Regions from separate parts of the Paenibacillus sp. FSL R10-2199 genome, predicted to be linked through region 3. Evidence: riboswitches for the same ligand, from Rfam matches in the RefSeq annotation. Region 3 holds a riboswitch; each other region holds the start of a gene.
What was found. A riboswitch is a leader RNA that binds a small molecule or an ion and turns the genes downstream of it on or off. The one in region 3 is predicted to bind cyclic di-AMP.
Positions count from the first base shown of each region.

Region 1 (6,942 bases), 4.0 Mb from region 3:
CGGCCCTTAAGAAGATCATCAGTGCTAATCCTTCCCTGCGGTATACCACCGGATATGGAAGAGAAGAACTGGGGGAATTCAAGAACATCCTGTACAGTGCCCGGGATGAAGCCGCGGTCAAGGAAGCTGTGCGCAATGCCTCCCAAGGGAAGTCCTCCAAGCTGGAGCTGAAGGTTATCACCAGGGACGGCCAGCAGATGATCTGCAGCGTAACGGTGTTTCCATTGCTTCATAATAAGGAACAGCTGGTCTATCTCGTTGCCGAGGATGTCACTGCCCTGATGCAGTACCAGCATGAACTGATTCAGGCCCGGGATGCGGCAGAGAGTGCTGCCAGGATGAAAAGCGAGTTTCTGGCGACGATGAGCCATGAAATCCGTACACCGCTGAACGGAATTATCGGCATCAATCAGCTGCTGGCCGAAGAGATCAGCAAGCCCGAGCATCTGGAGCTGCTGAAGCTGCAGAGTACCAGCAGCCAGGCGCTGCTCCATGTAATGAGTGATGTTCTCGATATCTCCCGCCTGGAAGCAGATGGTCTCGTGTTGAACCAGGAGCCGTTTCAGCTGACTGTGCTGCTGCAGGAGTGTATGGATCTGTTTGAAGTAATTACCAGAGATAAGCAATTGTCGTTTGTGCTGGCGGTAGAAGAGGGTCTTCCCGGCAAGTTCGTGGGAGACATTGCGCGGATCCGTCAGATCCTGGTTAATTTAATCGGCAATGCGGTGAAATTCACTCCTTCGGGAGCGGTTACAGTTACTGTTGAGTCCGCCGGCATGAAGGGAGCTTCTCAGACGCTGCAATTCAAAGTGCATGATACAGGCATCGGCATTCCGCCGGATAAGCTGCAGCTGCTGTTCCAATCCTTTTCCCAGGTGGATGCTTCCCACACGCGTAAATATCCGGGTACCGGTCTGGGATTGGCCATTTGCAAGAAGCTGGTGGAGCTTATGCAGGGAGAAATATGGGCGGAACCGGCGCCGGGCGGCGGGACCCAGTTCTTTTTCAGAATTGTACTGCAGTCGCTGGATTCATCGCCGGAGCTGATTTACAACCAAGAAAATGAAGACAGCGGAGTGCCTGCGGCAACAAAAGCTGTATAATGTAGGGTTTGCCAAGGAGAGAACTTTAATTATATAATTTTAAAGTAACTTATCTTTTATCACGACAGTCCTATGGACAGAAAGGAACTCTCTTTGAGCAAACCGAATAAGAACAATGTCGCGCTTCCCCAGATGAGCAAGCAGGAGAAACGCCGGGCAGAGCAGGAACAGCAGAAGCAGAAAACGAGAATTCTGATCGTGAGTACAGTGGCATTAGTCGTAATTATTTTTGTAGGATTATTCATGCTGGCCTCGAAGGACGGCTCAACCACAGGATCTGCTGCGGCTCCCGTTGACTTCAATTACAGTGAAATGGCACGGCTGGGCAAAGAAGATGCTCCAGTCAAAATCGTTGAATTCGGCGATTACAAATGTCCGGCTTGCGCCCAGTTCACCGGGGTGATTAAACCGCAAATCGTTCAGGAGTATGTCAATCAGGATAAAGCAGCCTTTTACTTCGTCAACCTGGCCTTTATTGGTACGGATTCGAGAACAGCCTCACTCGCGGCACTCTCCGTATACCATCAGAATCAAGAGGCTTTCTGGAAATTCTTCGATGCCATCTATGCTAACCAGGGTGAAGAAAAGGTGGAGTGGGCAACACCGGACTTCCTGGTAAGTCTGGCACAGCAATTAGAACTGCCCATTGACTTCGACCTGCTGCGTAAGGATATTGAAGACAAGACCTACGAAAGCGAATTGGAGAGAGATATCCAGCTTGGCACTGACACCGGCATAACCAACACGCCGTCATTGTTTGTCAATGGAGTCAAAGTGAATGAACCTTTTAATATGGAGGAAATCGATGCTCAAATCCAGGTAGCTGCGGAAGCTGTGGCTGGACAATGAATAAATTCTCTGCATTCTGCCGCCGGAATTGTCTCTACTTGGCCTGGTTCGTCTCGGTTGTTGCTGTAGCAGGCAGTCTGTATCTCAGTGAAGTGCTGAAATATGAGCCCTGCAAGCTATGCTGGTTTCAGCGGATATTTATGTACCCGCAGCTGATTTTGCTCGGAATCGCCACTTACCGGGGGGATAAGCGCATTATCCCGTATGTCCTTCCCTTAAGTTTGATTGGCGGAAGCATTTCGATCTATCATTACGCAGAGCAGAAAATTCCGGCACTCAGCAAGGTGCTTCCATGTACAATCGGTGTGCCGTGCAACACGGATTATCTGAATTATTTCGGATTCATCACCATCCCGCTGCTGGCACTCATTGCGTTCGCATTAATCACAATTCTGCTATGGACAGGGCGTAAAGAGGATGCAGGTGAGTAAGAAGCCGTCAGGCAGAATGAAGAGTAACTATTCCCCTTAAATTAAGTGTAAATTATTATGCAGAAACGCTGTAAAATCACGCGATAAAGGGATAATGAAAGAGAATGAAAGATCAAGACATACCGGATCATGGATTTGGTTGTTTTGGTTGTTTTTCATTCTTTTTTCATTTGTTTCAACGCTTTACGGAAGAGGCATTGTAGATTAATATTAGTCCTTGTGAGAAGTTGAATATGCGCTGAATTTTCCGGAAGGAAAAACGGGGGAACCAAACTTGGCCGAGTGCCAACGGGGTGAATCGGAAGCGGGTCAGCAGACTCGAAAACCGTAGGGCTACCACAGCCCGAATCCGCCAGCTAACCTCGTAAGCAATAGTGGGATAATGACCATGCACTCAAGGCATGCGGATCATTTCCGTATGCTTATTTTTGTGCCTGCATTTATGAAATCCACTTATGAAAACAGCGCGCGGTACTGCCGTTTCAACTTAACAAAGAGAGGAACTGTTACTACAATGGTAAGCAAGGTAAAACGACTATTGATCGGGCGTCCGATGAAGTCGAACGAACTCGATCATGAAAAGTTATCCAAGGTGAAAGCACTGGCTGTCCTGTCTTCTGATGCGCTCTCGTCTGTAGCCTACGGAACAGAACAAATCTTAATCGTACTTGTGGCCGCAGGTTTCACAGCTATCTGGTACTCATTGCCAATTGCATTAGCCGTATTGGGCCTGCTGGCCATCTTAATCCTGTCTTATCGGCAGACCATTTTTGCTTATCCGCAAGGCGGGGGCGCCTATATTGTTGCCAAAACCAATCTCGGGGTTCATACCGGCTTGCTTGCCGGCGGCTCTTTGCTGGTGGATTATATTCTTACGGTGGCGGTAAGCGCCTCGGCGGGAACGGATGCGATCACATCAGCGTTCCCGGGTCTTCATAATCATAGTGTACTCATAGCGGTTACTGTCATTCTGCTCTTAACGATTGTCAATCTGCGGGGTGTTACTGAATCTGCTTCATTCATAGCCATTCCGGTATATCTGTTCGTCGTCTCCATCTTTGTACTGATTATCGCGGGAGTCTTCAAGTATGCAACCGGCGGTGCTCATGCCCAGGTTCCTGAGATCGGCTCGGCGGTATCGAACGTCAGTATGTTCCTTCTGCTTAAGGCCTTCAGCTCCGGCTGTTCGGCACTGACCGGGGTAGAAGCGGTCTCCAATGCGATTCCTAACTTCAAAGCACCGGCTGAGAAAAATGCGGCTAAAACGCTGATGCTGATGGGTCTGATTCTCGGGGCTATGTTCACGGGGATTACGCTTTTGGCTTATTGGTACGGTATCATGCCGGACGAGAAAGCAACGGTTGTGTCACAGATTACCGAGTCTACCTTTGGCCGCGGCGGTTTGTACTTCTTCATCCAAGGCATCACCGCAGTAATCTTGTTCCTGGCGGCGAATACAGCGTATTCGGCCTTCCCGCTGCTGGCGTTCATGTTCGCCAAAGACAAATATTTACCCCACGCCTTCATGGTGCGCGGAGACCGGCTGGGATTCTCCAACGGCATTATTTTCCTCGGCGTAATGTCGGCTGTGCTTGTAGCTGCTTTTCACGGAAATACCGAAGGGTTGATTCCATTATACGCCGTTGGGGTATTCATTCCGTTTACCCTTTCACAGCTTGGCATGATGGTCCAGTGGTACAGAACCAAGCCTAAGGGCTGGCAGAGCAAATTCGCTGTGAATACAGTAGGCATGCTCACAACCTTAACCATTACGCTCATCTTCATTATTACTAAATTCTCGAGTGTATGGATGGCCTTCATCTTCCTGCCGCTTGTAATCATCGTGTTCCACCGGATTCACCGCCATTATATGAATATTGCCGATCAGCTGCGTATTTGTCCGGCTACGGATAAACCTTGCATTAAAGGAAGCACAGTGGTTGTACCTGTTGCCGGTGTCACCCGTGCAGTACTGCATTCGATCAGCTATGCGAAGTCATTGACTGAGAATGTAGTGGCTGTATATGTCGGATTCGATGAAGAAGAGATTCACAAAATGGAACAGAAGTGGGAAGAGTGGAACCCTGGAGTGCGCCTGATTGTACTCCGCTCTCGTTACCGCAGCATCATCCGCCCGCTGGTGAAATTCATCGATACGGTGGAGTGGAAAACCGCTTCTACAGACCACATTACTGTACTCATTCCGCAATTTGTTACGAAGCATTGGTGGCAGGCGATTCTGCATAATCAGACCAGCTTGTTCATCCGCTCTTATCTGATGAATCAGAAGGATATCGTTATAGCAACTGTACCGTATCATTTGCACAAATAGACATACCCTTTATATGTAAAACGGCTGTTTCCGCAGGTTGCGGGAATAGCCGTTTTTTGTTATGCGCAGGGTGAGTATAAATGGAATCAGATAATTTAGTTGACATAGAGAATGAGAATCAATATCATCAGTTTATGTGAGGCGAAGGCCGCAATCACCTTTGACCAATAATGAATGTATATACAGGAGGGGTAATTAATGTTTTCGTTCAACCTGCAAAGATCAACAAGCATGAAGCTGGCTATGGCCGGACTCATGACCACGACGTTCTTATTATCCGCATGCGGAAATAACAATGCAGCCAATAACGGAGCTGCGGCAACTACGGCACCTGCAGAAGCCACTACTGCACCGGCAGAAACAACAGCTCCAGCGGTAGAGCAAACAGTAACGGATGCCATGGGACATAAAGTCACTGTCCCTGCGAACCCGCAGCGTGTGCTTGCTTCTTATCTGGAAGACTATCTGGTCGCACTTGGCGTGACTCCGGTTGCCCAATGGTCCGTGACAAACGGCACTCAGGATTACCTTGCAGCTGAGCTTAAGGACATTCCAACCATCAGCTATGACCTTCCACTCGAAGCTGTAACCAGCTTCGCACCGGACTTCACTATTGTACAATCGGAAGGTACTGTCCAGAACGGTCTGTATGACCAGCTGAACAAAATTGCACCAACGTATGTACTCGGCGACGAAGTCAGCAAGGACTGGCGCAAATCGCTGCTCAAGATCGGCGAGCTGTTGAACAAAACGCCTGAAGCTGAAGCAGCCATTGCTGCCTATGATCAAAAAGCGGCTGATGCCAAAACAAAAATCTCCGCTGCGATCGGCGATGAGTCCGTTGCCATTCTCTGGCTGGTATCCAAGAACTTCTATATAGTAGATGAAACCCGCAGCAGCGGGGCAGTCCTGTATGGTGATCTTGGCGTGAAGCTTCCGAATCTGGTTACCGAAATTCCTGCTGAGTCCAGAGCAACGTGGAATCCGATATCACTTGAGAAATTGTCTGAGCTGACTGCAGATCATATCATCCTAGTGAACAGTGACGGGGCGGATGCTGCTGAAGTTACGGATGGCGCGATCTGGAAGGGGATTCCGGCTGTTAAGGCGGGGAATGTTCATGAGTTTAGCAGATCAACCAGCTGGCTGTACAGCGGTCCTATAGCTAACTCCAAAACAATTGATGATGCTCTGAGCAGTCTTGTAAAATAAGATGCGTTCAAAATGCCGGTAATCAGCCTCTGCCGGTATAGAGTGTGCAGGTCCTTGTATCCCCGGATACGATGATCTGCACCTTTTTTTAAATGGAGCGATAGATGAGGGCGTTCAGCATAGATTACGCGTTATCTGCTTGTACAAAATTCATATATTTGCGATAATGAGAATGATAATCAATTAGAAGCAAGTAATAATCCTGTTAAGGAGACGGCTTATGGTTTCATCCACACGTTCTAACCTCAATCCTTCTACGGCTGCAGGGGATAAACCCATCAAGTCGCGGCCGGTGGCTGCAGCTACGATACTGCTGCTCGGAATAGCTGTCATCGTCTTCGGACTGATGTTGTCTGTATCGGTAGGAGCAGCAGATATCCGGCTGGCTACTGTATGGGAAGCTGTTGTCCGCTTCAATCCGGAGCTGGGACAGCATCAGGTCATCCGGGAGCTGCGAATCCCCCGGGCTTTGGCTGGAGCACTGGTGGGGGCATGTTTTGCTGTTGCCGGCGCGATCATGCAGGGAATGACCCGGAATCCGCTGGCGGATTCGGGGCTGCTGGGACTCAACGCCGGAGCCGGTGTCGGCCTGGCATTGGCTTTCGCCTTTGCGCCTTCGCTGTCTTTCATGTATATCATGATCTACTGCTTCATTGGAGCGGCTGTGGCATCGCTCTTAGTCTTCGGCATCGGTTCGCTGTCCCATAGCGGGCTGACACCGCTACGCCTGACCTTAGCGGGTGCGGCGGTCAGTGCTATGCTGCTGGCGCTCAGCCAAGGCGTCGCCATTCTGTATCACCTCTCCCAGGATATCGCGTTCTGGATGGCAGGCGGGATTGGGGGAGCGAACTGGACACAGCTCAAGATTATGTCCCCCTGGGTTGCAGGTGCGCTTATCGGGTCGCTGGTGCTCTCGCGTTCCATCACGCTGTTAAGCCTGGGAAGGGATGTTGCCGCTGGACTGGGGCAGCGCACACGGCTAGTACAGACCGTAGGGATGATCATTGTGGTCATT
Region 1 is NZ_JBBOBO010000001.1:4,881,776-4,888,717, forward strand. It holds gene NYE33_RS21515 (ATP-binding protein) at 1-1,103, shown strand, start outside; gene NYE33_RS21520 (DsbA family protein) at 1,197-1,952, shown strand; gene NYE33_RS21525 (disulfide oxidoreductase) at 1,949-2,383, shown strand; cyclic di-AMP (ydaO/yuaA leader) riboswitch at 2,610-2,769, shown strand; gene NYE33_RS21530 (APC family permease) at 2,898-4,715, shown strand; gene NYE33_RS21535 (iron-hydroxamate ABC transporter substrate-binding protein) at 4,914-5,927, shown strand; gene NYE33_RS21540 (FecCD family ABC transporter permease) at 6,148-6,942, shown strand, end outside.
Region 1: it holds a riboswitch for cyclic di-AMP, as region 3 does, so the genes downstream of both, NYE33_RS21530 (APC family permease) here and NYE33_RS04020 (3D domain-containing protein) in region 3, are expected to answer to the same signal.

Region 2 (6,942 bases), on a different contig from region 3:
AGCTGACCGCCCACAGCGGAATCTGGGCAATAGCATTCACCAGCAGGACTACAAACAAGTCGTCAATGATCTCAGGAGGCGGAGAGAAGATTGACACCAGCGGATGGAACAGCGGCATCAGGAGCAGGGCGACCAAGGCATACGAGGCTGAACCGATCCAGAGGAAGGACTTGATGAATTTTCTGGCATCTGCCACATCCCCCCGCCCGATGCTTTGGCCGACCACCGTCACGATCGTCAGAGACAACGCACTGGCCGGTATCTGAAACACCATCGCCAGCGAGCCGGCAATAGCATTGGTCGCAATCGCATAGGTGCCCATACTAACAATAAAAATCTGGGTCAGCAGCTTGCCGCCATTGAAGAACATCTGCTCAGCTGCAAATGGAACGCCGATGAACATAATTCTGCGCAGCATAGAGACCGGAACATGGAACAGGTCGCGGACCCGCACACGCAGTACCGTGTCAATCTTGAACAGGTACACCAGGGCAAAGATCATGCCCGCATACCGCGCAATATTGACCGCCAGCGTCATCCCCAGCACACCCATGTGCAGCAGGTTAATGAAGACTACGTTCAGGAGTACGTACAGCAGATTCATGATCAGCGACAGCATCAGCGAAGCCCGCGTCCTGCCGACGCCGCGCAGCGCACCGCACACCGCCTGAACCACGGCGATCCCCAGATAAGAAATACTGCTGCCGATCATGTAGATCCGGGCATTATCCAGCACATCGGCGGAAGCTGTTCCGAACAGCAGGTTCAGTATCGGCGTGTGGAAGCCCATGAGCAGAAGTCCGATTCCCACGGCGATCAGCGATACCGAGGTAACCGAACCCGCCGTAGCCTGGGATACCATCCGGTCGTTGCCGCTGCCTTTGTACTGCGCAACGACCACTGTCCCGCCGGTAGCAATGGCAACGAATACGTTGATCAGGAATATATTCAGTGAATCTACCATATTCACCGCACTGACCGCCGCCATGCCGGATGAGCTGATCATCGCAGTGTTTACCAGATTAAGCCCGATGATGAAAGCCTGGTCAATCAGGATCGGAATAAATAAAGCTACAATTTGCCGGTAATCCATCCCTTCCCCGGAAAGGTACTTCTCCAGCCATTTTTTGGCCGGCAGTCGAGCCTGAAGCTGCATAAATATATCACATTCTTTTCTGTAGAATAATTGCGAGCAGACAGTACATTCCTTCCAGTTTACTACAAATCCAGCTTCACGTCTGTGACCAGTGAGAAAAACCGGCACACAAAAAAGCAATAAATCCGCAATTCTCCATTAACGAAAGAACGGCGGCTTTATTGCTGCTGTATATGAATTACTGCTCTTTATCCCGGCCAAGCAGTCCGCTGAGCGCTTCGGTCACATTCATACCGGTAAGCGTCTGGGTCAACTCAGGAACCTGGGCCATTATTTTGGCAATATCACCGGTAATTTTGTTCACGCCTGAGGTAGCTCCATCCTGGGAAATCACTGTAATCTTATCCACCTTGGCGAGCGGGGAAGCAATTTTCTCAGCCAGCTCCGGCAGTATTTTCAGGAATTCCACGGTAAGCGCAGCTTGTGTGAACTGTTTGTACGCTTCGGCTTTCTTCTCCAGGGCTCCCGCTTCCGCCGCTCCGGCCAGCTGGACAATCTCCGCATTCGCTCTCCCTTTCGCCAGCTCAGCTTCCGCCGTGGCCAGTCCGCGCTTGGTCGTTGTCGCTGCCTCGGCTTCCGCCTCAAGAATCTGCCGCTGCTTGGCGGCTTCCGCTCTCATGACCGTAGCCTGGTTCTCCGCCTGGGCAGGCTTGATCACCGTTGCCTCCAGCTCCCGCTGTCTCAGCTCGACTTCAATTTCCCGGACTGTGCGGTTGGCCTCCGCTTCCATCTGCGTGATTTTGACCTGTTCGGTAACGAGCGATTGCTTAATTTTGTTCTGCTGCAATTCATACGCAAGATCCGCCTGTGCCTTCTTCACTTCTGTCTCCAGCTTGAAATCCGCCTGCTTGATGTTCAGTTCCTTCTCAAACAGGGATTCCTTCGCGCGGGCGGCGGTTCCCGCTTCAATGGTGGCCTGATGCGCATTGGCTTTGGCAATGGAGGATTCCTTCTCCGCCTCGGCCTGCTTGATCTGAATGTCGCGTTCCGCTTCCGCCTTGGCAATGCTGGCATCGCGGCGGATGCGCTCAATTTCCGGAACCCCCATATTGTCGATATACCCTTTGTCATCCGTAATTTTCTTGATGGTGAAGCTGACGACCTCAAGCCCCATCTTGTCGAGGTCCTCCGAGCAGGTCTCCCTCATCTTGCTGTTGATTTCATCAGGCGTCTTGAGGATGGATTCCACCGTCAATTGCCCGATCAAGCCGCGCAGGTGGCCCTCCACCGAATGCAGGATAATCGTCTCGCGGTCTTCTTCCGGCCGGTCGATGAACTGCTCACTGGCCGTCAGAATAGCGGTGGGATCGCTTTTGATTTTTATCTGGGCGACCGCCTCCAGGTTGAGCTTGATGCCCTGCCGGGAGAACATCGCCTGCGCCGGAATGACATCGAAGCTCATCAGCATCATCGAGATGGTCTTATTGTTCTGGAAGCCGGGGATGACGAACGTACCGCCGCCCTGCACCACTCTTTTACCGCCGAGACCGTATACAATCATCGCCTGATTGGGCGGGACTTTTTTATAAGCGGTCACGATACTGAACAAAGCCAGCAGAATAACAACAACAATGCCCGAGATTAAATAAAGAATAACCATTTGGTCCGACACTCCCGTCATTTATAATTCTCCGAATTCCCTCTCGAAGAGGGTTACTTCCGCCATTCCCTTATCCACCTTCAAAATAATCACCCTGTCGCCCCTCACAAGCTGCTGGCCGCTTGCTGCCCTCACTCCAATGGAGCGCATCGTTCCGTGCAGCACATATTTCATTTCCCCGGCTGTCCCATCTGCTGCAGGTACACTGATGTACCCAAGCTGCCCTGCCTGCTCATAATCCAATTCATTCATGCTGCTGTCATACCGGGTCATCACCCGGGCCAACACTGCATACATCAGACAACCTGTCAGCAAGGCAATCATGGTGCAGATCAGCACTACTGCAAGCACGCCCATTCCGCTGAAGCGGATAAGCACATAACCGGAGCCGCCCCAGACTGTGACAAACACCATCAGCGGGAGTATAGGCACAAAGCCCGGCCCCCCGGCGTCACCGCCCCCCGCATGCAGATGACCCGCCAGGCCATGCCCGTGAAGTCCGCCGCTGAGGAGCAGGAGCAGTCCGACCCAGAAGCACACGATAAATATAGTTAAGATAACGATCACCTCCTTAGGCAGTTCAGATCACATTATAAATACACTTTCCCGTTGTTATATGAATTGTTATTTTTGATTCAGACCGTCTTCCACTGCTGCTGCACAGCAAAAAGACCACAGCAGCAACAGGGCTCTCCGTGGTCGGTTAATCGATCATGGCGCTCATCCTCTCTCTTCGAGGCTTACGGGGTTAGCTGACGGATTCGGGCAGCGAGATTGCCCTACCTTGCCGGAGCACCGTTACAGCATGCAGCAAGGATTCACCCCAGGTGAGCGGCCGCTATCTGAGCAAAAGCCGTAATCACCGTTGGTTCCCCCGTTCCCATTACTGGAATTCAGCCATTTGAGAACAGTTAAATTTCATTCGGTTGTTGATTTGAATCTTACGCCTGCAGCCATTTAATGTAAAACGCTGCGGTTGACAAAAGAAGCCAAAAATGCCGTCCCTGCATGAATGAAGGCGTATTCTTTGCTTTCGTTCTTAAGCGGCCGATGATTTACTCCTTCTTGCTCCGTTTCTCTGGAGCAGTGCTGTTACATAGCAAAGAGGCTGTCTAGTAAGCAGTGAATCTGCTTACTAGACAGCCTCGGCCAGCAAATATTATCAATACAGTATAATTTCTTTATCGTTTCTGTGCTTCCAGCTCCCGCGTAAGCTCCAGCGCTTCAATACCGGCCAGCAGTACTATGCCAATTCCGTGAGTATCGTTGAGCTGCCAGGTGAGCTGCTCCTTGTAATAGAGCTTATTGAACGAGTAGCCTGATCCCCGGCAGACGCCGTAGACATTCCCCTGCTTGTCGATGCAGTATTCGGCAAGGGCGTGCCAGCCGCGTATTGCCGCAGCGGCGTAGGGGTGCGGCTTGAGCAGCCAGCCTCTGCGCACCCCTCTAGCGAAGGCATACACGAACATTGAAGAGCAGGATGCCTCCGCATAGGATTCAGCATCCGTCAGAACTTGATGCCATAGCCCTGCAGCATCCTGTAGCCGCAGATACCCTTCACACAGCTCCCGGAAATAATCCAGCAGCTCCGGCCGCTGCGGGTGCTGCTCCGGCAGAATCTCCAGCAGCTCGGTCAGTGAGAACAGCACCCAGCCGTTGCCTCTGCCCCAAGGCACACCATTCGGCTTGCCGAATTTATAGTCATAGACATGGTGCATAATGCCAAGCTCCGGCTGGAACAGCCGCTCGCGGTAGTGCAGAAACTGGGCCACGGCGTCATCCAGATAGGCAGCATTTCCGGTTAGCTGATAGTACCGGACCAGAAAAGGGGTGCTCATATACAAATCATCACACCACATTGTTCCCTGCATGAAATCGGTCGTGCCCCGGGTGCGGTAGAGCGCACCCGCCTCGTCACGGGACTGTGTCCCTTGAATGTAACGGGCAATGTATTCTGCCGCCCCGGCTGCTCCAGGCAGCGGCTGCACGCTGTGCGCTGCCAGCATCGCCGCACCGAATGAGCCGCAATCATCCAGGGAGTCGATTAGCGCCAGCTGCTGATTAATTCCCGGAGCGCCATAACGGCCCGTGTCCCAGAGTGAATATTCATGAAGCCGTGTGCACTGCTCAATATGGCCTCTGGTATAAGCGGTGTAATGGGAATCATCCAGCACTGTCCCTGTGCACAGCAGCCCGTATAACGTCACGCCCAGCGGATAATTCCAGCGTCCGTACAGCGTGCTCTCCAGATACGGCCTGACCGCTCCGCCGGGGCGGTCTACCCGCCAGAAGCAGCTCTCCGCCCCTTCCCCAAAGGGAGTATCCATCATAGCCGCCGCAGCAGCCTCCGGTGCAGCCGATGCAAGGAAGGTCCCCAGATACAGCCAGGGTCCTGCCTGCCCTTCCACAGGATGCGGCAAGACCAGGTTCACGGTGTCCGCTTCCGCTTCTCCCCCTGCGTCCGCCGCTTCCAGCCGGAAGCCCCAGTCCGGGCCGCCGCAGACGGCCTCGACCAGCAGATCATGGCTGCCGAAGCCCAGCGGCAGCACACATTCAAGCCCGGCACTCCCCCCGGGCTGGATGGCGGCAAGCCTGCCATCCACATAGACCCGGAGTGCCGCCACGTCCCGGCTGCGGAGGCTCAGCCGGGTGTCAGTGAAGCCCGGCGCTGTCACCGCCAGCCGGCTCCAGGCCAGCGCCTTCGCGCCGGGAACCTCGCCGAAGATACGCGCGAGATTCCCGGCGCAGGCCACGGTATCCGGCCATCCGGCCTGCGGATACCAGGCACAGCGGGACGCGAGCGCCGCTTCGGCCGCGCCGCTGCGGAATGCGCTTTGCAGCGGCTCCGCCTGGAGTGCTGCTGTTCCTCCCTGAGGAACGCCGGCGCGCTCGCACTCCGGCTGCAACATCCATCTGCTCTGCTGCGGCGCGCTGTAAATCCAGCCCTCACAGCCGCTGCGCCCGGCTGTCGGGGCCAGGAAATGCAGCGGCGCGCCTTTCACGCTGCCCGTGCCGAAGATGCCGCCGCAGCCCGTGCCGACTGCGGTGAATTCCAGCAGCACATGGTTCCAGCCCTGGCTTAGCCCGGTCCGGAAGTAGGCCCTGCGGTCCGGAAATACATCGTCGTTCAGATTGGACTGGAACACGGCGGAGCCATTGACATAGACCGTTACCGGACCGAAGCAGCTGACAGCCAGCGGGATATCGCTCTCTGCTTCGCTCCACAGCTTGCCCCAGACATAGACAAATTCCCCGTCCTGCAGCTCCGGCAGCCGTTCCTTCAGATTCATCTCATACCGGCAGTCGGATAGCCGCGGAAAGCTGTCCTCCAGATGCACCCGGTACACCGGAGGCTGCGGCGGATTGGCACCGATATAGCGATTGGCTACGATCGCAAGCACGGATTCGGTATGCTCTCCAGCCGTACGCACGATAGAATTCTGCGGATCAAAATATGCCGGAACACCAGCCTCCACAGTCTTGCTGTTCTTCACAGTCCCGCCAGCCTCCACAGTATGCCCGCTCTTCGCTGCCTCACCACTCTTCACCGTCACCCTTCCATTGCCTGCCTCACCGCCTATCACAACGCCACCTCACCGCCGGGATAGAGGGTGGAGCTGTACAGCCGCTTGGGCTGCGGCAGCTGCCGCCCGGGATGCACCGCCTGCAGCGGGAGCGGTTCGCCGGCATAGACGGCCGCAAGCTCATCCGTATAAATAATGACCTGCTCGGTCCCGCTGCCCAGCAGGTCCCCATGCACGGCGTATCCCTGCTCGGCAAACCGGGCAACGATATTCATATAGCCGTCATAGAGCGCGGGAAGCACAGCTTCGCCCCGGCGGTAAGCAAGAATATAATCCGGCGCATCCTTCCAGAAATGACTTACGGCTTCAACGATCGTCAGCCAGCCGTCCGTGGTGCGCTCTTCCTTCCACAGCTCCTGACCGGACTGGTCCAGCAGAAACATCGCGTCTTTACCGCGCAGGCCCTTGCCGTCATCTTCACGGACCATACGGTCGAGACCGGCAATCTGCAGACCCGGCAGGTCGGGACGGAACCGTCCGAGCGCCAGATGCTGCGATTCAATGGAGCCTTCATACCGCCACAGCTCATGCCCGTCACGGTCATACATCACCGTCACACTGCCGCCGATCACCAGCTCCGGCACTCCGTCTCCATTCACATC
Region 2 is NZ_JBBOBO010000002.1:736,173-743,114, forward strand. It holds gene NYE33_RS31130 (MATE family efflux transporter) at 1-1,156, opposite strand, end outside; gene NYE33_RS31135 (flotillin family protein) at 1,335-2,777, opposite strand; gene NYE33_RS31140 (hypothetical protein) at 2,778-3,323, opposite strand; cyclic di-AMP (ydaO/yuaA leader) riboswitch at 3,479-3,665, opposite strand; gene NYE33_RS31145 (glycoside hydrolase family 88/105 protein) at 3,938-6,340, opposite strand; gene NYE33_RS31150 (hypothetical protein) at 6,337-6,942, opposite strand, start outside.
Region 2: it holds a riboswitch for cyclic di-AMP, as region 3 does, so the genes downstream of both, NYE33_RS31140 (hypothetical protein) here and NYE33_RS04020 (3D domain-containing protein) in region 3, are expected to answer to the same signal.

Region 3 (6,942 bases):
TCCCGGTGAGCTGGCGAAATTCGCCCCTGTGCCCAGCAGCGCCTCGAAATGCGACTGGCAGGCCCCTGCAACAATCGTCAGGGCGTCGAAATTCCGCTCATACTCCCGGGCAACCTGGATAGCCGCAACAAAATTCTGTGAATTTTTGTAGCTGCTCAAGCTGTAGAGATCATAACCCTGCTGTTGCTTAAGTACTCCGTCATGACCGGTAATCACCACGATATCCGGACGCACACGGGGCAGCAGCCGGTATAAGGTCTCCGCCATTTTGGACTCATGAATATGATGCCCTTCGGCGGGTATGCGCAACTGCTCATACAGACTCAGGCTTTTCTTCAGGTAAAGCGCATCGCCATCCAAATGCAGCACCTTACCCGGCACTTCAAAGTAAGCAGCTTCCTTGGGAGATTGGGTCCAGGTCCCGGATACACTCTCTCCGCTGCGCTGGCTCTGCTCCTGACGGTCTTTGCGCAGCCAGCTCAGGGATTCTATGGCTTTGATCTGCGCCTGCTGCCCCCGCTCTGTAATCCGGGTAGGAGGCACCTGCACCAGATCATCCAGCGGAGAGTCCGCCAGCAACCGGAATTCCGTCCCCTTGATGACGGCTTTATTCTGCACTATATTCTCTACCCGGAAAGTCACATCGCCGCCATAAGATTTACGTATGACCAAGTCTCCTAAATTCATTACAACACCACCTCTACCCCATGTTATGGGCAAAGGTCCCGGTTGGTTCATCACCCGGAGTGTTTTCTGCTGATTATACGATTCCTGCAGCCAGCAGGACAGCGCTTAGCCGCGCATATTCCTCCAGGCTAAGTGTCTCTCCGCGGCGGGACGGCTCTATCCCTGCTTCAGCCAGCAGGGCCTCCAGACGCTCACGCCCCTCTTCAGCGAAGTAGCGGGCCTTCAGGTTATTGGCGATCGTCTTGCGCCGCTGGGTGAAGGATGCCTGGACAACATCGAAGAAATGCTTCTCGTCGGCAACTTCAACCGGAGGACGCTCTCTGACCTTCAGACGGATGACGGCTGATTCTACATTCGGCTGCGGAATGAACACTGTCCGGGGTACCATGCAGACCAGCTCGGGCTCGCTGTAATACTGGACGGCAATACTAAGACTTCCGTACTCTTTGCCCCCAGGAGAAGCAGCCATACGTTCGGCAACTTCCTTCTGGATCATAACGACGATGTTATCAAGCGGCAGCTTCTCTTCCAGCAGCTTCATGAGAATCGGGGTCGTCACATAATACGGGAGGTTGGCTACTACGCTAACCCGGTCCACACCGGCAAAATCTTCGGCAAACAGCTCCTGCATGTTGACCTTCAGTACATCATCATTGCGGATCTTTACATGGGGATAGGGTGACAGGACATCCCTGAGGATCGGGATCAGTCTGCGGTCAATCTCCACCGCTGTGACCGCTCCTGCTGTCATCGCCAGCCTTTCCGTCAGGGCTCCGATACCCGGGCCAATCTCCAGTGCGCCTGCTGCAGAATCCAGACCTGCGGCATCGACAATTTTGTCCAGAATATTCTGGTCGATCAAAAAGTTCTGGCCCAGGCTTTTTTTGAACGAAAACCCGTACCGCTGTATGATTGCTTTGGTTCTAGTTGGGGATGAGATATTCAGAGTGTCGCTCATGAAGTAATGCCTCCCTGATCAATTTGGGCGAGAGCGCGCGCGAACTCTTCGCGTGTAATACCGAACATCGCCAGACGCTTGTACAGCTGCTTGCCGTTGCAATAACCGATACCCAGCAGATTGCCAAGCTGCATTCTTCTCTCTGCTGCCTGTGCGTGTACCATCATGCCTGCGGCCATAAGATCATCCAGCCCGATTACAGCCGGTGCCCCTTCAAAAGAAGTGTGGACATGCTCCAGCGCATGGCGGATGGCCTCAGGCGAGGCATTCTCCACACCTATATCCCCTTTGCGGGTAGCATCCTTCTCCGGAATGAATGCGTGCTTGCATCCGGGTACCTTGGAGGAGACAATTTTGCGAATTCGCTCTCCGGCATGATCGGGATCCGTGAGGATGATAACCCCTCTGCGTTCCATGGCTAATGTAATCTTCGCAATGACCTTGCGGTCCACTGCGGAACCGCCTGTTTCAATCGTATCCGCTTCTACGGCCCGCTTAACGGCCACGGTATCGCTTTTACCTTCGACGACAATTAATTCTTTAATCATAAATAATTTACTCCCTTACTCTAAAACGCAAAAAGAAGAGGATTCGCTCCCCTTCTTTTTGGCTAAAGAATGTATAAGTGATGAGCGGCAGCTCTCTAAATTCCGTAAGTGCTACCCCCACTATATCTTATAAACCGCTAATTTGCAAAAGACTTGCCGCTTAGTTAAGCTCCGGCTTCACAGGTCCAATCACATAGATGGTCCGCGACTTCCGGCCGAAATTACGGGCATGGCTCAGTGAATCGTAGTAAACATCCACCTTGTTGCCTTTAATGGCACCGCCGGTATCCTCTGCTCGGCGAAACCCTAATCCCTCAATGTACACCCACCAGCCAATTGGTATTACATTCGGATCCACTGCAATAGTGCGGCCTTCCGTTACGCGTGTGCCGGAGGCGGTGCGTGTTCCAATTCCCGGTTCTTCCGAGGAATAAGCCGTCATGGATACGTTTTTGATCATTTTTTTGTATTCAAAATCTACGCCTGCCTTGCTCGTGACGTTGTTGCTCTTCGCACTGACTTTGGATGATTTGGAGGTTGTTGTTGCTTTGGATGTAGTTGCAGCAGCTACAACAGGCTTCGGAACCGCTTTGGTACCGACAGCAATAACCTTATCTTTGGTTACCGTCTGAACTTCCTTGCCGACCATATTCATGGAGACTAGCTCCCCATCCTGATATATCTTCTCGATATGCTGGATGATCGCGCCCGGCTTGCCTGCCTGTGCAACTCTTACGTCTCCCTTATACAGAGAGGGGTCTGCGGTTTTGATGACCTTAAAAGGCAAGTTTACTGTCCGCTGTACGGTCTGCTTGGTAATACGGACAATCTTGACTTCCATGTCGGGTGTGACTGCGGTATCAAGCGAAGGGAAAATCTTGTCATTGCCCTCCAGGCTGTAACCCAGCTTGGTAATGGCATCTCCGAGCGAATCCTCGGTGGTGTATATGGTCTTGGTTGCACCGTCTGCAGTAAGCACAAGCTTCTGCGCACGGGTGATTACGACACGGTCGCCGTCTTGTATTTCATCACTAAGGCCAATAGATAGCTCATCATACGGCTGCAGCGAAATTTGTTCCTTTGCCAGCACATCACTGAGCAGCGCTTCCCGCGTCTCCAGTGTCTGTACCTGTCCGTCTATAACTAAAATAATTTCTTTATTACTCTGACCGTGTACGTACAGCAGAATTAACAGTGCGATAACAATCGATATCACACCTGCAAGTGAAAGTACGCGAGGATTCACTTGCTTCAACCGTAATGCGAAAGACCTGCTGGATGATTGCGAATCATGGGATACCTCTGGTTGGAATACGCCCACTCTCTCCATCCTCCTTACATAGCCCCGTCGTCCAAGTTATATCAAGGTGACTGCATCATTTCTGACGAAACTAGGTTTGAGATTGCAACAGGATACGCCCGCATTGCTCCAGCGTTTCCTGCTCATGGATCGCCTGCTCGGCATAGCTACTCCGGATATCTGTTATATAACAGTATGCCGGGAACATCCGCATTATTCAAAACAAAAAAAAGCCCAAAAAAGAGTTCACAGAGGACTCTTTCGTGGCTTCTCCGGTGTCGAATACGCGGGAATGTTTATGCACGAGGTTTCCTCTCTTACTTGCGCTTACGGGGTTAGCTGTCGGGTTCGGGCATAAGAGAGACGCCCTATCTCAGGTCACCCGCTCACGGCGGTTGCCCTCAAATTCACCCCAAAGACCACGTGAAGAAATCAAATAAATTCTGCGGCAATTCTGTGTTGTACTCTATGTACGGGCATGCGGCAGGGCATTTATTGGTTCCCCCGTTCTCCATACGGAGACTCAGCGAGACGATCCATGAAATAGTGACTGTCACAGTAACAACAGCTCACTGCACTGAAAAGATGATATCCTGTTTTGATGCATGTTGTAAAGGACGATTCAACCACGTTTACGTAAAAAAATGATTAAAATATTGTAATATTCAGCCGTTTTTAGACTATAAAAGTTTAATATATCGGCTATACTTCATTTTTCACCGCTTTTTCTCCCGTTTTCAGACAATCCCAAATCGTTCCAGTGCGTTCGCATACGTAATTTCAGCCAATTCCTGTAAATCAATCCCTTTTATTGCCGCAGCTGCCTCCGCTACCAGTCTTACATGTGCGGTCTCATTCCGCTTGCCGCGGAAGGGGTGCGGAGTCAAATATGGGGAGTCCGTTTCGATCAGCAGCCGGTCCAGCGGAGTCTGGGCGAGCACCTCTTTGGGCACCCTTGCATTCTTAAACGTAATCGGTCCGCCGAAGGACAAATGGAAGCCGAGATCCAGACACATTTTGGCGCTTTCCCAGCTGCCGGAGAACGAATGCATCACCCCTCCAACCTCACCCGCTTTTTCCTCCCGCAGAATCCGGATTACATCCTCGTGGGCATCGCGGTTATGGATACAGATTGGCATCTTCAGTTCACGAGCCAGGCCAATTTGCTTGCGGAATACCTCATGCTGCACATCCTTAGGAGAGGTGTCCCAATAATAGTCAAGTCCGATCTCACCGATGGCCACTACCTTGGGATGACTGCAAAGCGAAGCGATCCATTCGAGGTCGCCCTCCTTCATACTGAATGCATCCTGTGGATGCCAGCCCACCGCTGCATAAATATAATCATATTTCTCTGCGAGCTCCATCGTTGTCGGAATCGTCTCCCGGTTGAAGCCGATATTGATCATTTTACTGACTCCGGACTCCAGCGCCCGGGCGATTACCTCCTCGCGGTCCTCGTCGAATTGCGGAGCATCCAGATGGGTATGTGTGTCGAATAACTGCATTATATTTCATCCTTTCCGCCTTGATTTCTATGATGAATTACAAGTATTTTAGGTTATTTTGCAAAAATATCTGCGATGGAGGGCGGCAGCTGTGGAAGGGCTTTCTGCAGCCTGTCCTGCGGGAAATAGAGATGGTATCTGCCTCGGTGAATCCCGCTGATTGAGCGTACAATATCCGATACCTCTGAGATCTCCCGCAGCTTATCATGACGGTCCAGAAGCAGAATCTGTTTGCTGTCAAAAGCATCCCCCGGACGGAATACATCATAAGGAAGATCTGTCGGAAAATCGATTTCCAGATCATAATCAGCACGCAGTCCGGCACCGGCAAAGCTGCGGCGGATTTCGTCAATTGTCTCTGTATCCAGATGCTCCATCTCCACATATTTATACAGTTTACGATGAATAAACCGGCTGCACAAGTCGCTTAAAATTTCATCTTTCTCCAGCGTCCACTGCATGAAGGCTGTCTGCATCAAAGCCTCGTCCAGCAGCAGGTACTGCTCCACCGTTACATCCCCGCGGAACAAATCACTTAGCGGCTCAATCATGAACCGGAAACCATACTCCTCCTGCACCAGCTCCTTGGCTCTGCGGAGAATCTGGCGCAGAATAATTTCCGAGCTGCGTGTTACCGGATGGAAATAGACCTGCCAGTACATCTGATAACGTGACATCAGGTAATCCTCAATCGCATGCATCCCGGATTCTTTAACAACTACCCGGCCGTCATAGGGGCGCAGCATCCGCAGAATCCGGTCAATATCAATGGTTCCGTAATTTACCCCTGTATAATAGGCATCACGCAAAAGATAATCCATCCGGTCCGCATCCAGCGGCCCCGACACCAAATTGACAACAATTTCATGCTCATACGTTTTGGAGATCACAGAGGCTACTTTATTGGGGAAATCATCAGCTACATCACGCAGAATAGCGGTGATTTCCGTATCCTCCAGAATGATCCGGCAGGTCCAGTCCTCATGATCCATTTCAAAAGCTTCTTCTATAGAATGGGAAAACGGGCCATGTCCCAAATCATGCAGCAGCGCCGCACACAGGGTAAGCAGACTCTCCTCAGGCATCCAATCCTTATATCCGCTCCGTTCAAACTGCGATATAATCCGCCGGGTAATTTCATAAACACCAAGCGAATGGGAAAACCGGCTGTGTTCTGCGCCATGGAAAGTCAGATAAGAGGTACCGAGCTGGCGGATGCGCCGCAGACGCTGGAACTCCTTGGTGTTAATCAGACGCCAGATAATGGTGTCCTGGACGTGAATGTAGTTATGAACCGGATCTTTAAATACCTTCTCTTCTGTCAGCGGTTGCTTCATGAGATCAACTCCTTTGAATAATATCCATAGAAATAGGGGGGAATTACAGTTATAATAATAAATATTGTCGTACTTTGTCGAATTATGACAATTTAGCAATTTACAAATCGACAAATATTTTCGAGGTTCTTTTTGGGATATATGCCTAACCAATGGCGGTATGAATGTTTCCTTCAAAGTTTCCTTAAAATTCGCCTCAAAAAAGGTTGACTGTTTTGGGAATGGTTGGTATTATAAATATCATAAAACAGTGAACAATGTCGAATATTGACGCTTTTGATAATTGAGAGGAGCAACGATTGTAATGATGAAATCAACAGGAATTGTACGTAAGGTAGATGAGCTTGGACGGGTCGTTATTCCAATTGAATTGCGCCGCACACTGGGTATTGGAGAAAAAGATGCGCTCGAAATTTACGTGGACGGTGAGCGGATCATGCTTAAGAAATATGAGCCTGCCTGCATTTTCTGCGGTAATGCTGAGAATGTAACCTATTTCAAAGGTAAAATTGTTTGTCATGAATGTATTTCTGCTATCCCTACCCCTGTGACAAACTAAACCAAATAGGTTATAATAGGAACTAATCAAATTGTTAATTCTAAC
Region 3 is NZ_JBBOBO010000001.1:923,394-930,335, forward strand. It holds gene yabG (sporulation peptidase YabG) at 1-687, opposite strand, end outside; gene rsmA (16S rRNA (adenine(1518)-N(6)/adenine(1519)-N(6))-dimethyltransferase RsmA) at 761-1,645, opposite strand; gene rnmV (ribonuclease M5) at 1,642-2,193, opposite strand; gene NYE33_RS04020 (3D domain-containing protein) at 2,354-3,514, opposite strand; cyclic di-AMP (ydaO/yuaA leader) riboswitch at 3,803-4,032, opposite strand; gene NYE33_RS04025 (TatD family hydrolase) at 4,231-5,001, opposite strand; gene NYE33_RS04030 (HD domain-containing protein) at 5,055-6,338, opposite strand; gene NYE33_RS04035 (AbrB/MazE/SpoVT family DNA-binding domain-containing protein) at 6,643-6,897, shown strand.